Regions from separate parts of the Wansuia hejianensis genome, predicted to be linked through region 2. Evidence: predicted binding sites of a transcription regulator. Region 2 holds the regulator's gene; the other holds the start of a gene.

Region 1 (8,144 bases), 1.9 Mb from region 2:
ATCAGAACCTTTCCAGTGAAACTAAATTCCCGGTCTGCAGTGTCCAGACGGAAAAACAGCAGATGGCCCTGAGCTTTGATACAGTATGGGGAGAGGGAAATATACAGGAGATTCTGGCTGTTCTGAAGCGGAATGGGGTGAAGGCGACTTTCTTTGTGAGCGGAGAATGGGTGGAACAGTATCCGGACCGGGTGAAAGAAATCTCTGAGGCAGGTCATGAGCTGGGGAACTATGGGCAGAGTTATGCTGATATGCGGCAGCTTTCTGATGGGGAATGTCAGGAGGAGCTCATGAGTGTACATAATCAGGTAGAAAAGCTGACCGGATATGAAATGTCCCTGTTCCGTCCGCCTCTGGGGGAATATGATAACCATGTGATTGAAAATGCTGAGAGATGTGGTTACCGCACCGTGCAGGGGAATGTAGACAGCCTGGACTGGAAGGATTATGGCGTGGACTCTATCATCCAGACGGTTCTGAATCACCACGATCTGGGTAAGGGAAGCATCGTCATCTTCCGCAGCAGCGCGATGTATACCGCGGAGGCCCTGGAGGAAATTATTGCAGAGCTTCAGAGCCGGGGATTTGACCTGGTGCCTGTATCCAGGCTGTTTGATTCAAAATGATAAACCAATCAGTTAATAAAATAGCCAGAGCCGCTGTAGTGCCGCAGCGGCTCTGGCTATGTCCGTTTGAATGTGTTCAGAGGGACTGTTAAATGTGATATGCTACCAAAGCGACTTTTTCTCCTGTTTTGCTGCCGATCTCCTGCTCAAGTTCCGTGATTTTCTGACGGCAGGATTCGCTGATGTCGGCGTAACGGTCTTCCTCAGTAAGAAAAGCGGCCGTCCGTTCAGCTGCGGCTTTACAGGATTGTGGCAGTCCGGTTACGTCTGATTTGATTTCTGACATGTGTATTCCTCCTGTTGTGATTTTGTCAGAATCAGTATGTGTGTTATCTGGGAAATTATACCCGCAGGATACCTGAAAGGCACGCGCTCACAGCCGGAGGAACAACTTACGCTGTTCTGCAAAGACTATCCGAAGGGCATTTCTGAAGAAAATTTTACTGGTAGACGGAAATACTGCCCTTTTGCTTTTTGGATTCATAAAGGGCGGTGTCTGCGTTTTTCAGCAATTCGTAGAGGGACAGATCCGGGCGGCCGCATGCTACTCCAAAACTGGCGGATATGGGCAGTCCTGCCAGAGTTTGGGCACAGTAATCCTCCAGAGACTGATTGGACTCCCGGCAGATGGCCAGTGTCTGATCCAGGGAAATTCCCTGAAATAGGATACAGATTTCATCGCCGCCGAAACGGTAGACAGGATGAGGCGCACAGCGTTCTTTCAGGATAGAAGAGAAGGCTATCAGGCATTCATCGCCCTTGAGATGGCCCAGCGTATCGTTTATCGTCTTAAAATTATCTATGTCAACCATTACCAGGCGGCAGGTATCCAGCAGTCTTTTCGTCTCCAGATCATTGAAGGCCTCCTGAAGGGCTGTCCGGTTGTAAAGTCCGGTCAGACGGTCTGTCAGAAGCTCCTGGTGCATCTGATACCGCTCCAGCTCTTTTGTGATGCTGGCCTGATTCTTCTGGCGCTCAAAATGGATGACGACAAGACTGGCAGAATAGAAGCCGGTCAGGATAATAATAGAAATCAAAAAATTAACAAAAGCGTCTTCGCTGTTTAGTACGCTTACTTTATCGGGGTCCCATGTGATCCACAGTTCGCCGGCTGTCAGAGCGAGAAGGCTTGCAGCCGCAGTGATGGTGGTCAGAAGATAGTTGCCGTAAACGGTGGTCATCATGATAGGAATCGCGAACAGTAAATACAGGGCTGAAAAGATATTGTGTATAAAAAACAGCGAAAAACAGATCGCGACAAAGCACAGGGAAACGACATATTCTCTCACGCGCATAGGGGTGATCTGGTTTCTGGTACCGAAATAGATGAGAATAAGGAAAATTATGTTCAGCGCGCAGGGAGTAAAAATATATTTTGCAAGGTAGATAACCGGCGATGCCGTAATGCCCCCGTTCATGGAATTGAGCAGAAAGAACATTATGATTTCCATGGCAAGGGAAACGATGGCGGAGCTCAGGGCAATCATTCTGTGAAGCTTCAGCCAGCGGCAGTTGATTTTCTCATATTCCTGTTGAATTTGTGATATGTAGTTATTATCATTCATATTATATCCATACTTTCTTGTAAGTCAGTTCTATGTGAGTTAAAGATGTGCTGCTTACAAAATAATGCCTGGCGCCGGGTTTGTCAAGTTCCTTTCATTTTTAAGAGAACTTTTGAAATCTCAGCAAAGAAAGGGACTGACGTGCAGGGAGGAGGGCAGGAATAACCAAGGATACAGCCCGCTTTGTGCGATAAAGTATGGATTTTCCGGGGGTTGAATGATATACTGGATGAAAGATAAGTCTACATGCCAGTAGGTATGAACAAAATCCACCCATTTCTGGCTGCCGTCGCTACGGGCCGGGCTGTCAAAGAAATCATTGGCTCCCGGATAAGTCTGTTCAAGAAGAGCAATAAGATTGTTTTTCATTGCAGTTTTCTGAGCCATATAGAATCCGAATTGCCGGTTCATGGTTTTTAATTGGTTGCGTGTTTTGTCCATGCTTCCATATTGCTTCAGTTTTGCCCAACGGTCAAGAGTATAACGTGCGATTTTCTTAGAATCCGCGTTGTCTGTCTTGGGAGTACGGAGGGAGTCATCACCGAAATCCCTGATGAGGATGGGATTTACAGCACTGACAAAGAGACCTGCATCGGAAAGCCATGTGGCAACAGGTTCATAGTACCTGCCGGTATGTTCCATACAGACTTTAGTTTCACCATCAAGGCTCAGGAGCTGCTCGATCAGGCAGTTTATGGCAGATTGGGTGTGAGGGATATCACAGGGTGGCATAACAACCACGTTTCCCGGTCTACGGATAGTGACAGTGCTTTTCCTTTGGAAACATCAATACCAACAGCGTTCATAGTAAAAACTCCTTTATAATGTAATAGCAATGGCCAATGCCAGTTTTCTCATTGCCTATTCAATCTACTGGGTGTTTCACACGAACGTCTTAGGGTTCAACCTGCGTAAAACGAATGCTGCGGATGAGGGGCTGGTTGGCTGACTTATCTACGGACGTAAAGTCCTAGAAAGGGGGAAGCCAGACCTATTGCACCACTCATTCTAACAGCTTAAGCAACAAGATGGATAATTCCTTACTGGCTGTAAGGGATATTAACCATAAATATATTGTAGTAGAAAAGGGGTAGATCATGGAAAATGAACTGAAATTTGCAGTATTAATTGATGCGGATAATATTTCCGACAAATATATTAAAATTATATTAGAGGAGACAGCAAACAACGGAGTGGCGACATACAAGAGAATATATGGGGACTGGACCAGCCCCCAGCTGTCGTCATGGAAAAATGTACTGTTGGATAATTCCATCATTCCCATGCAGCAATACAGCTATACGACAGGCAAGAACGCCACTGATTCAGCGATGATTATAGATGCCATGGATATACTGTATTCTGGCACTGTGGACGGCTTCTGCATTGCATCGTCGGACAGTGATTTCACACGTCTGGCGGCAAGGCTCAGGGAATCTGGAATGCAGGTGATCGGCATGGGAGAGAGCAAGACTCCCCAGCCTTTTATTTCCGCCTGTAATCAGTTTAAATATCTGGACCTGTTGTTTGAAAAGCGTCAGGAGGAGGCGTCGGAGCCGTTAGCCAAGCCGAAGGAAGTGAAAGAAAAGACCAAGCCGCAGAAGGACCAGGAGAAGATTAAAATCACGATCAATTCGATCATAGAGAAGTTTTCAGATGACGACGGATGGATTTTTTCTGGGAAACTGGGGGACCAGCTGTCGAAACGGCTGCCGGATTTTGATGTGAGGAATTTCGGGTATTCAAAGCTGACTCCATTTATCAAATCGCTGGGGGATTATGAGATTAATAAAATATCGGATGGGAACAGCCAGAAGCAGATTTATTTCCGCGTCAGGGAGACCAGGCGCGAGAAGGTCAGCAGATAATCATTGAGCAGACAGGAGGGCGGGATATGAAATTTACGAAAATGCATGGATGTGGGAATGATTACGTCTATGTGAATTGTTTCCAGGAGACGGTGGAACACCCGGAAGAGGTTTCCAGGAGGATCAGCGACCGCCATTTCGGCATAGGAGCTGACGGACTGATCCTGATCAAACCTTCGGAGAAGGCGGATTTTGAGATGGATATGTACAATGCGGATGGTTCATCGGGAGCTATGTGCGGTAACGGCATCCGCTGCGTGGCGAAGTATGTATATGATTACGGCCTTACGGATCAAACGAGCATAAGCGTAGATACCAAAAGCGGCGTAAAATATCTGGATCTGATGGTAAAAGACGGCCGGGTGGAACAAGTGAGAGTCAATATGGGGGCGCCTGAGCTGACAGCTTCCAGAATACCTGTGCTATCTGAGGCAGAGCAGGTGATCGGCCGGCCTGTTGAGATCGGAGGGGAGGAATACCGGTATACAGCGGTATCCATGGGCAATCCCCATGCGGTAGTTTTTGTGGAAGAGACGGACTGCCTGGAGCTTGAGAAAATAGGCCCGTTGTTTGAACACTATTCCGGATTTCCGGACAGGATTAACACGGAATTTGTCAAGGTGCTGGATGACAGGACAGTTCAGATGCGGGTGTGGGAACGTGGGTCCGGTGAAACGCTGGCCTGCGGAACGGGCGCCTGTGCGGTTGCCGTTGCGGCTGTGCTGAACGGTGTGGTGAAGGGAAACCAGGTGACGGTAAAGCTGCTGGGAGGGACATTACAGGTGGAATGGGATCGTGAGAAGAACCTGGTATTTATGACCGGCCCTGCCGCTGTGGTATTTGATGGAGAAATCAACTTATGAGTGTGATAAAGAAATGTTGTGTCTGCGATGGGAATATCGTAGAGGGGCGGTGTGAGAAATGCGGAATGCCCTATCAGGAAAACCGTAATTTTTATCATCTGAATGAAAATAGGCGTGACCACGTAGACCACATGTCCGCCGGGGATAAGCAGGAATACGCGCGCCAGCAGATGGGCTATGGGCAGCAGAGACCGCCTGTACAGACGTACGCGCCGCAGAATAACGGACAGGGCAGGCCTGACGGCGCCCCGTTCCGGGGCGGTGTAGGGAGCCGCCAACAGCAGGCGGCGAGGAACGGCTGGGTGGGCGTTATTATATTTATTTTTATTTTACTGTTTACTCTGGGGCCGCTTCTGTTTGAAATGATTTTTGGCTGACAGGCTGAAAAAAAGCTTTCCTTTTAGGGTGAAGGATGATACAATATGTTGTGTCTGCAGAGGATAAAACGAACATAAATACACCACATATTGGAAAATGCAGCTGTGCTCTGCTGAATCGCGGGCGCAGATGGAGTTAAAAAGGAGAGGTTATGATCTACGTTATTAAGAAAGATGGGACAAAAGAACCCTTTGACGCCGCTAAGATTGTCAGGGCTGTCAACAAATCGGCTAAAAGAATTCTCTATGCTTTTACAGCGGCCGAACAGGATTTTATCTGTCAGTTTGCCAAAGAGCAGGCTGAATCTCTTCATAAAGAGGAGATACCCATTGAAGATATGCATTGTATTGTGGAAGGCGCCCTGGACCGCGTAAACCCGGCTGTCGCGAAAAGCTACCGGGATTACCGGAATTATAAGGTGGATTTTATTCATATGATGGATGAAGTCTACACAAAGAGCCAGTCCATCCGCTATATCGGAGACAAGAGCAATGCCAACACAGACAGCGCCCTGGTTGCGACGAAACGGAGCCTGATCTTCAATGAATTGAATAAAGAACTCTACCGCAAGTTCTTTATGAACCGGAACGAGCTGCAGGCGTGTAAAGACGGTTATATCTATATTCATGACCAGTCGGCCCGTCTGGATACCATGAACTGCTGCCTGTTCGACGTGGCCAGCGTGCTGAAGGACGGGTTTGAGATGGGAAATGTCTGGTATAACGAGCCAAAGACGCTGGATACGGCATTTGACGTGATGGGAGACATCATATTGAGCACGGCCGCCCAGCAGTATGGCGGTTTTACAGTGCCGGAGGTTGATAAAATCCTGGCTCCCTATGCTCAGAAAAGCTATGATAAATACGTGGCCGAATTCCTGAAATATTCTGATGAAAGCTGGAACGGAAGAGAAGAGCGGGCTGTGGAATACGCCATGGATAAGGTCAAGAGAGAATGTGACCAGGGCTGGCAGGGAATAGAGTATAAGCTCAACACCGTTGGCTCTTCCCGGGGGGATTATCCGTTTGTAACGGTAACAATGGGGCTGGGAACAGGGCTTTTTGAAAAAATGATTTCTATTTCTCTTCTGGAAGTACATAAAGAGGGACAGGGTAAGAAAGGCTTCCGCAAGCCGGTGCTTTTTCCAAAGATTGTATTTTTATATGATGAGGCGATTCATGGTCCGGGCGCTTCCTGTGAAGATGTCTTTGAAGCGGGTGTGGATTGCTCTGCAAAAACCATGTATCCGGACTGGCTGTCCATGAGCGGAGAGGGATATATTTCCAGCATGTACCAAAAGTACGGCCGCGTCATCAGCCCCATGGGCTGCAGGGCGTTCCTGAGCCCCTGGTATGAGCGTGGCGGCATGGAACCGGCAGATGAAGAGGATCGGCCGGTCTTTGTGGGCAGGTTTAACATAGGGGCAGTCTCTCTGCACCTTCCGATGATCTTGGCCAAGGCGAAGGCGGAGAACAGGGATTTTTATGAAGTTTTGGATTTTTATCTTGAGATGATCCGCGACTTGCACAGAAGGACTTATGATTATCTGGGAGAGATGAAGGCGTCTACGAACCCGCTGGCTTATTGCGAAGGCGGATTTTATGGAGGCCATCTGAAGCCATCAGATAAAATACGTCCCCTTCTGAAGCCCATGACAGCGTCCTTCGGAATAACGGCGCTGAATGAGCTGCAGGAGCTCTATAATGGCAAATCCATTGCGGAAGACGGTGAATTTGCACTGGAGGTTATGAGGTATATCAATCAGAAAATCGCGGAATATAAGAAAGAGGATGGTATCCTGTATGCAATCTACGGGACTCCGGCGGAATCTCTGTGTGGCCTTCAGATTGAACAGTTCCGTAAAATGTACGGAATCGTCCATAATGTATCTGACAGGCCGTATGTGAGTAACTCCTTCCACTGCCATGTGACGGAGGATATTACTCCAATCGAAAAGCAGGATAAGGAGGGAAGATTCTGGGAGCTGTTGAACGGAGGGAAAATCCAGTATGTCCGTTATCCGGTCAGCTACAATAAAAGCGCTATCCGTACGCTGATCCGCCGCGCCATGGCAAAAGGCTTTTATGAGGGGGTTAATCTTTCCCTGGCCTATTGCGACGACTGCGGCCATCAGGAATTGGAAATGGATGTTTGCCCTGTCTGCGGTTCCAGCAATCTGACGAAGATTGACCGGATGAACGGATATCTGTCCTACAGCCGCGTTCACGGTGACACCCGCCTCAACAGTGCAAAAATGGCGGAGATTGCCGACAGGAAATCGATGTAAGTAACAGTATGGAAGGACAGAAGGCAGAATTGATTTTGGCCCGTGCTGAGAACTGTCTGCGGATGAATGATATATAAATAAGAAACAGAGACAAATTAAATGGGGTCCCGGTTGCACCGGGGCCCCATTTAAGCTGAATTATCCTACCATATCCCACAAATGCTGCATATAGTAGTGAGATTCTACCGTATCAAAGAAAGAACTTATGGTATCCAAATCTGTATTAGGCGGTATGTCGCATCCTGAAGATATAACAAAGTTCTTATGGTGGCCGCATTGTTCCAGAAGTCTCCGGGTCATCAGGTTGATTCCCTCAGGGGTGTTATTGTTAAAGCCATTTGAGGGGCTGATATTTCCGAGGATCAGATAATCTTTCGGAAGCTTTTCCAGCATCATAGTCATATCGGCAGACTCTCCGAAATGGAAAGCCTTGCAGCCGGTTTCCATGAGCTGTGTTACCTGGTGGTTGATGGCGCTGCCGCAGTTATGGTAGATCAGAAGAAAATGTTTGTCCTGTATGGTTTCTACGATTCTTCTTACATAGGAACTGGAGAATT
Region 2 (8,144 bases):
CTGCACAGAGTATAAATTTTCTTCTCCAGATGGTCAGATCCCGCAAAAGCCTCTCCTTCTCAACAATATACAGTACCCGGTTCTGGGGCAGCCCCTTTTCCCACAGCTCATAAGAGTCTATTTCAAAATCCTGATCCACTTCAATGTTGGTACGAATTGTAGTATCCAAAGAAAGTGAATATATAACAATACCAGCCGTAATATTCATAGATTCCTCCATCTGACATTCAGATTATTCCTACTATTTATAGTACCACATAGCGTCGTATATTTCCATACTCGCCAATCTCACGAACAAAAAAAGTGCGACATGAAAAATCATGTCACACTCTTTGATATATGGCTTGTTGTTCCTTCGTTCGTTAATGTTCAATTCAGCATCATTCTGTCATTGGCGAATTCTTCACCGGCCGCCTGCTCGAATTTCTCCAGCAGCTGGGAGACTTCCAAATTCTTTTTTTCTTCGCCCGCCACATCATAGATCACTCTTCCGTCATGCATCATGATCAGGCGGTTGCCCATCCGGATGGCATCCTTCATATTGTGGGTGATCATCAGCGTAGTCAGATGGTTTTCCGCGACAATCTTCTCCGTCAGCTCCAGCACCTTGGCCGCTGTCTTGGGGTCAAGTGCCGCTGTATGTTCATCCAGGAGAAGCAGTTCCGGCTTCCGTAGCGTCGCCATTAGGAGTGTCAGTGCCTGACGCTGTCCGCCTGAGAGAAGGCCGACCTTACTGGTCATCCGGCTTTCCAGTCCCAGTCCCAGTGTTCTCAGTGATTCCTGGTATTTCACCTTCTCATCCTTCGTGATCGCCCATTTCATCCCGCGCTTCAAGCCCCTGCGGTATGCCAGGGCCAGATTTTCTTCTATCTCCATGTCTGCTGCTGTTCCCATCATGGGATCCTGAAACACACGGCCCAGGAATCTGGCCCGTTTATGTTCCGGCCAACGGGAAATATTCTCGCCGTTTAGAATGATTTTCCCCTTATCAATGGGATATACACCACAGATCATATTCAGCATGGTGGATTTACCGGCGCCGTTGCCCCCGATGACGGTAACAAAATCACCATCCTTCAGAGTCAGATTCAGCCCGCACAAGGCTTTCTTTTCATTGACAGTACCTTTATTGAAGGTCTTTTCAACATTTGTCAGCATCAACATCAGCGTTCTCCCCCTTCTGTATAGGCACGTTTAATCTTCCATTTCTCCAGGAGCACCGGTATTGCCAAGAATACTGCCACAACGATCGCAGAAATCAGCTTCAGGTCATTGGCATTCAGCCCAAGCCACAGCACCACCTGCAGCACCAGATAATAGATCACGGCTCCCAGGGCAACTGCCAGAAGCCTAGTGGCAAAGTTCTTGCAGATCTTCCCGAATACCACCTGTCCGATGATAACAGCGGCCAGTCCGATTACAATAGCACCACGCCCGGCCTGTACGTCGGCAAATCCCTGGTATTGGGCATAAAGTCCGCTGGCCAGAGCGACAATTCCGTTGGAAAGCATTAGACCCAGTATTTTACAGAAATTAATATTAATACCCTGGGCACAGGACATTCTGGGATTGGCTCCTGTGGCCCGGATAGAGCATCCCAGCTCCGTACCAAAGAACCAATAAAGCACTCCGATCAGCAGTATAATGATGAGAGCCGCCACCACCAGCGTATTTTTATAAAAGGGCACTCCTTTGATATAGCGGAGAGAGACCAGCAGATCATATTTATCCACGCTGATCGCCATGTTCGACGCGTTGCCCAGAATCCGCAGATTAATCGAATACAAGCCCAACTGGGTCAAAATTCCCGCCAGGATCGCCGGAATTCCCATGGCTGTGTGCAGAATCCCCGTCACGAATCCGGCCAGCATTCCCGCCGCAAAGGCACACAGCAGCGATACGCCCACCGAATGCCCGTTTACCATCATAACGATACAGACGGCCCCTCCGGTCGCCATCGTACCGTCCACGGTCAGATCCGCAAGATCCAGGATCTTATAAGTAATATACACGCCGATTGCCATAATGCCCCAGATCAGTCCCTGCGCGCAGGCACCGGGCAGAGCATTTAAAAGATTTACTATCTCCACAACATTTCCTCCCTTGTACGCCAGCAAAGGCTGCTGCATCTGTTCCAATGCAGCAGCCCCAACCGGCAGTTCTGTCAAATCATACTGCCGACAGCATTTATTAACCTTCTATCGCTTCGTAATCATCCGGAACGGTGATATTCAGTTCTTCACATCTGGCCGGAACATATTTTTTCGTCACGTTCGGCGCGGATTCGATGGGCATTTTGGATATATCTTCGCCATCCTGCAGAATCTGTACCGCCATCTCTCCAGCCTTGTAGCCGATGTCATAGTAGCTGATGGACAGAGTCGCAACGCCGCAGCCAGAACAGATACCTTCTTCGCCCGCAATGATCGGAATTCCAGCAGGCAGGCAGACGTTGTTAATTACTTCCGTATTGGAAGCAGATGTATTGTCAGTCGGGACATAGAGCACATCACATTCAGATGTGGCGCTGGTCGTTACGGCTGCGATATCGTTAGAATCCGCAAAGGTATAATCCTTACACGTATAGCCGTATTCTTCAAGATATGTGCGGATCGTATCGGCCTGGTATTTGGAGTTCGCCTCTGCCGAACAATACAGGATTCCCACATTCTTGGCATCCGGAAACAGCTCGTTCAGCATGGTCGCCTGATCCTTCAGCGGAGCCAGATCGCAGGTTCCGGAAATATTAGTTCCGGTCACGCCGGTCCAGTCATCGATATCCAACGCGGTCGCATAATCAGTGATGGAGGTCCCCAGGATCGGGATCTCGCTCGTCGCCGCTTGTGCTGCCTGAAGAGACGCTGTCGCGTTGGCCAGAATCAGATCCACATCCGAGGATACGAACTGGTTCATGATCGTCGCGCAGGTCGCTGAATCTCCTGACGCATTTTGTTCGTCAAATTTCACATTGTCCTTGCCGAGCTTTTCCACCAGAGCATCCTTAAATCCCTGAGTGGCTGCGTCAAGGGCTTCATGCTGCACTAACTGGCAGATGCCGATATTATATACGGTACCGTCGCCCGTCTGTTTTTCTTCCGAACTGCCGGAGCTGCTGGTTCCTGTGCTTCCGGAGCTCTCCGACTTGGATTCCGTCTTGGACTCTTCCTTCGATGAGCCGGAAGAAGCGCTTCCTGCTCCGTCAGACCCACAGGCTGCCATCGATGCCGCAAGCATCAACACTGTCACAAAAGCTATTGCCTTTTTCATAATGATTCCCTCTCTTTTCCTTCCAGTATTACGATTAAGCGGAGCGGCACTTTAGTGCTTTAAACCGTCATCTCACTCAATGCTAAAATTGTATCTCATATTACACCTTTTGTCAAATCTTATTTGGTCTAATTTAGTCTTTGCCGCCGCTTTTAAAGCATTCAGAGATAAAAAGGCAATTTTATTTAAGGATCTTTTTCAGTTCGTCCATAAAGGTATTCACGTCCTTGAATTCCCGGTACACAGATGCAAAGCGCACATAGGCCACAGGGTCCAGATCCTTCAGATGATTCATCACGAGTTCCCCGATGACTGTGCTGGGTATCTCCTTCTCTTCCAGATTGAAGATCTCTATCTCCACCTGGTCTACCAGCTCATTGATCTTCTGCACCGGAACCGGCCGCTTGTGACAGGCTCTGAGCACTCCGCCCTCGATCTTGGAGCGGTCATACTGCTCCCTGTTCTGATCCTTCTTAATTACGATCAGGGGAATTGTCTCCACCTTCTCGTAAGTAGTAAACCGTTTCCCGCACTCATCGCACATTCTGCGGCGCCGGATGGCGTTGTTATCCTCCACCGGACGCGAGTCCACCACCCTTGTATTATCCTGGTTACAAAATGGGCACTTCATATGATTAACCTCACTTCTTAAATATGCGGATTTCTTTTTCCAGTATAAAGTCTAACCCCCTTCAAGTCAATCATATACTAGAAAAAAAGGACTTTTTCATGCGCCTAATTGACCTGAAACAGAAAGAAGTCATCAACATCTGCACCTGTTGCTCCATCGGCTGTCCCGCAGATGTGGAATTCAACTGTATCACCGGCCGGATCACTGCGCTGATCGTTCCCGGCCCTGCAAAATTCTGCGGCATTCTGGGACGTGAAAAGGACATCATCATCCCCTGGGAGTGTATCTGCCAGATCGGAGATGATATCATCCTCGTCAAAATCCCCGAAGAACCGCCGCCTCCGCCTCCGCCAAGGCCTCCACGGAATCCATAACGCAACATCCTTTGAACAGAAGAACGCTCCGCCCGGCTCACCGGGAGCCGGCGGAACGCTCTTCTGACTTTTTCATTTCTTCATCACCGGATGTGAAAGCCTGATTCCTTCTGCAGCTCCATCCGCGTCTTCCGGATCTCTTCAATCCAGACAGCCTCCGAACGCGCGGCCATATCCAGCATCTGGCCGATAACATCCGGCGGTCCCTGAACCTCCAGCTCCACCGTATCATTCCAGCAATTCGTCACCCATCCGGTCAGCCCCAGGGCATTCGCCGCATGGCTCACCCGGTAACGGAAGCCCACTCCCTGCACCCGTCCGGATACGATCATATGGTAACGGACATGTTCTTCCATCTTCAGACCCTTCTCACTGTTCTCGGAAGAGGATGGTCCCAGTCTCATCATCCATGCTCTCGATGATCGCCAGGGACTCCACGCGGATTCCGTCTTCCCGAAGCATCCTGCCGCCAGGCTGCTGGCCCTTCTCAATAGCGATCCCCACGCCTTCGACGGTCGCTCCTGCACTCTGGATCATGTCGATCAGACCGCGCACGGCACAGCCGTTGGCCAGGAAATCGTCAATGATCAGCACATGGTCTGTGGGCTGAATATATTTTCTGGAAACAATCACATCATAGACCCGTTTATGGGTGAAGGATTCTATCTTTGTTGAATAAACCTCTCCGTCTATATTAATGCTCTGTGTCTTTTTCGCGAATACCACCGGCACCTGGAAATGCTGCGCCACAATGCAGGCGATCCCTATCCCGGACGCCTCAATCGTGAGAATCTTATTAATGGGACGGTCCGCAAAAAGCCGTTTGAATTCCTTTCCCATTTCGTTAAACAGCTCCACATCCATCTGATGATTCAGGAAGCTGTCTACCTTCAGCACATTCCCGCTCTTTACGATTCCGTCTTTTCGAATCCGTTCTTCCAAACTCTTCATCTCTAGCTCCAACCTTTACATTTCTTTGATTCAATTCTTATCCGGCACCTCCAAAGAGTGCCGCCGCGCCATCCGTTCCCGGAGGCAGCAGGCCGGAATCCCATGCCCGCATGGATATCCAGCTGCTGCCCGGGAGTCAGGAACGTATCAGCTTTATCCCACAGTTCGGACAGAAATTAGCTCCCTCTGTCTTAATTCCGCAATTCGGGCAGAAATTCGGCACGCTACCGCCGCTCTGGCCGGACTGCTGTCCTGCCGGAGCTGGGTTTCCCTGTGGATTCTGGCCGCCGAATACTGATGCCTGCTGCATCTGGCTGGCCATCTGCTGCCCCATAGCCATCCCCATTCCCATGCCGGCCATGGTACCGGCCATGCTGCCGGCTGATCCGCCGCCGTTGGACACAGCGTCTGTCATCGCTGCCTGCTGATATCGGCCCATATCGCCGATCATGCTCTGAGAAGCAACCTTCTCAGCCATTCTCTGTATTTCCTCCGGATAGCTGACATTGGAAATTACAAAGCCCGCGATCCCAATTCCTATCTTCAGCATCTCCATATCCAAATCTTCGCAGATGCCCCGGGCAATGTCAAATGCATTGGCCTGCAGATTGAACATATCCTTGCCTTCTCTTACGATCCACTTCATCAAAAGCTGATCCAGTATGGATATAACCCGTTCTTTCACATCGTCAATTGTAAACTGCTGCCGGATTCCCGCAATTTTATCGATCAGGACTGCGTGGTCAGCCACCTTACAGTTAAACGTACCAAAAGCCCGGACCGGCATCCCCCCCGGCAGCCCCGGTGCAGGGATATTGATCGCATTCTTTGTGCCCCATTTCACTGTTAACTCCTTTGTGTTGACAAACAGCACTTCAGCACGGATACCGCTGTTAAATCCGAACTTAAATCCCTTCAGGGAAGACAGGAACGGGATGATCTCTGATTCAATATCAAAGCTTCCCTCATCCTTAAAAATGCCTTCCACCCTGCCATTATACAGAAAGACCGCATCCTGGCCCGGCCGGATGATCAGCCGGCTGCCCTTCTTGATCTCCCGGTTGCCCCATTTCCAGAACAGGACGTCATCCCGGTACTCCTCCCATTCAACAACATTCGCAAATTGATTTCCAAATAGTCCCATCTATCATATCCTCCTGTCCGGCCATTCGTATGCCATACCGGAAGCTACCGGCGCCCACTGTTCACGGCTCTCTTCAGCCGCGTCAGCCATCCAATCTGCTTCCTGCGCAGCAGCCACCTGGGGAAGCGCGCCCGGCAAAGCTGAGGAGCTCTGAAGCTCATCTCCCCACATCAGCAGATAGATCAGAATAAAGGCCGCAACTGCCGCTGCGGCCAGCAGGGCAATTTTCAGCGGACTCTTGGGATATCCACCTCTGATACTCCCGGTCTGTCCGTTGACCAGCACCGTATACTGCCTGCCCTTATAGTCATAGGCAGTGGCATATACAGGCAGGATCAGCTGTTTGTATGTCTCATTCCGATATTCCGGCTGTATATGTACATCTCTCACCGAATCAAAGCGGCATAGGACATCCCGTTCCGCCATCTGGTACAACTCCCGTTCCATTTCCTGCCTGGCTTCCCGGTGCGCATCTTCCAGATCCCGGCTGCAGCACTCCGCTTCATAGCCCGAAAAGTAATCAGGTGAATAGGACGCGGCATCTGCCGTCTGAAATGGTTCGATCCGCTCCAGAAGCCTGCCGTCCAGCTTGTGGGAAGCCCTTACCAGCACATCATCAAAAAAACAGCCGACTGTCCCGCTGGTAAAATACCAGTCCGTATGAGTCCTGGTATGGGTCTCTCCGTCCTTATCCCTATAAGTCTCTGTCCGCGTTCTTCCGCCTTGTGCCGTATAGTAGCAATGTGTCTGGGCGTCGAAGGTCCAGTAAGGCAGATAAACCCCCTGCAGCTTCCCCTTCTGATACAAGTTCCGCAGGGCTCCCGGCGCCAGCCAGCGCTTCTTGATCCAGTTCCTGAACAGCTCTCCCACCTGGTTCTGATCGATCTGGAAGGGCACTACGCCGTCCGGGATTACCACCTCTTCCTGCTTTTCCGCCAGCACATAGGTGGTTCCGCAATAGGGGCATTCTGTAGCGGTACAGCTGGCCTCCACTTCAATTCTAGCGCCGCAGCTCTTACACTCCATTGTATGAGATGTTTTTTCATCCGCACGGATTCTGCTGCTGCTGTATCTGTCCAGAGGGTGTTCGACGATCTTGTTCCTGTCATTAATGATCTCTATCACAGTTCCGCAGTTGGGGCATTTTAATGCCTGCGCCGCCACGTCAAATTCCATAGTGCCGCCGCAGCTTCCGCATTTATACGTTTTCTCTTCCATTGCTCAATTACAGTCCCATTTTCTTTTTCAACGCCGCCAGCTCGTCATCTACATCTGCGGAGGCGCCGCCATCGTATTTTTTCTTCAGGTCTTCGACGCTCAGGTCCTCTGAGGAGGGAGTGTTCAGCTCTGCCATGGCATTGGCCTCGTCCAGCATCCTGTCGGCCTTGGCCTCCATTCGGTCGAAGGCGGAAACTCCGTCGGTGACACTCACATTGCCCACCTTGGCGGTCAGATCATTCATCCGCTGCTGTGCCTTGGCTGCCGCTAGCTTGGCCTTAATGGACGCTTTCCTCTCGTTCAAACTGGCTATGTCCTTTGTCAGCTTATCATGCATTTCTTTCATCTTCTCGGCGTTGGCAGACGCACTGTCATAGACCTGCTGACAGGTCTCTTTATTCCTGGCCAGCTGGGCTTTTTTCTCCAGGAACTTCCTGGCGTCCTCCTCATTGCCGGCCGTAAGGGCTTTCTCAGCATAGCGCTGCATTTTCTCAATCTCCTGGCCGCACTCATCCAGCTCTCTTTTCGCTCTCGTCTCTTCTGCCATCACAGCGGCCGT

Evidence for each region. The regulator NrdR, encoded in region 2, represses ribonucleotide reductase genes. The targets are predictions, from matches to a motif close to CACAANATNTTGTG.
Region 1: a site for NrdR is predicted at 5,339-5,352, ahead of nrdD (anaerobic ribonucleoside-triphosphate reductase). Genes of this name have one in related genera too.

Annotation. Positions count from the first base shown of each region.
Region 1 is NZ_CP060635.1:3,315,084-3,323,227, forward strand. Features, by position in the region: gene H9Q79_RS15195 (polysaccharide deacetylase family protein) at 1-626, shown strand, start outside; gene H9Q79_RS15200 (hypothetical protein) at 715-912, opposite strand; gene H9Q79_RS15205 (GGDEF domain-containing protein) at 1,067-2,191, opposite strand; partial or broken gene H9Q79_RS15210 (IS110 family transposase) at 2,432-2,997, opposite strand; gene H9Q79_RS15215 (NYN domain-containing protein) at 3,289-4,059, shown strand; gene dapF (diaminopimelate epimerase) at 4,086-4,922, shown strand; gene H9Q79_RS15225 (hypothetical protein) at 4,919-5,299, shown strand; gene nrdD (anaerobic ribonucleoside-triphosphate reductase) at 5,452-7,587, shown strand; gene H9Q79_RS15235 (uroporphyrinogen decarboxylase family protein) at 7,726-8,144, opposite strand, start outside.
Region 2 is NZ_CP060635.1:1,408,724-1,416,867, forward strand. Features, by position in the region: gene H9Q79_RS06520 (PucR family transcriptional regulator) at 1-208, opposite strand, end outside; gene H9Q79_RS06525 (ABC transporter ATP-binding protein) at 370-1,164, opposite strand; gene H9Q79_RS06530 (ABC transporter permease) at 1,164-2,090, opposite strand; gene H9Q79_RS06535 (ABC transporter substrate-binding protein) at 2,191-3,267, opposite strand; gene nrdR (transcriptional regulator NrdR) at 3,449-3,898, opposite strand; gene H9Q79_RS06545 (PRC-barrel domain-containing protein) at 3,997-4,272, shown strand; gene H9Q79_RS06550 (acylphosphatase) at 4,356-4,679, opposite strand; gene H9Q79_RS06555 (xanthine phosphoribosyltransferase) at 4,642-5,223, opposite strand; gene H9Q79_RS06560 (SPFH domain-containing protein) at 5,360-6,367, opposite strand; gene H9Q79_RS06565 (TFIIB-type zinc ribbon-containing protein) at 6,371-7,585, opposite strand; gene H9Q79_RS06570 (PspA/IM30 family protein) at 7,593-8,144, opposite strand, start outside.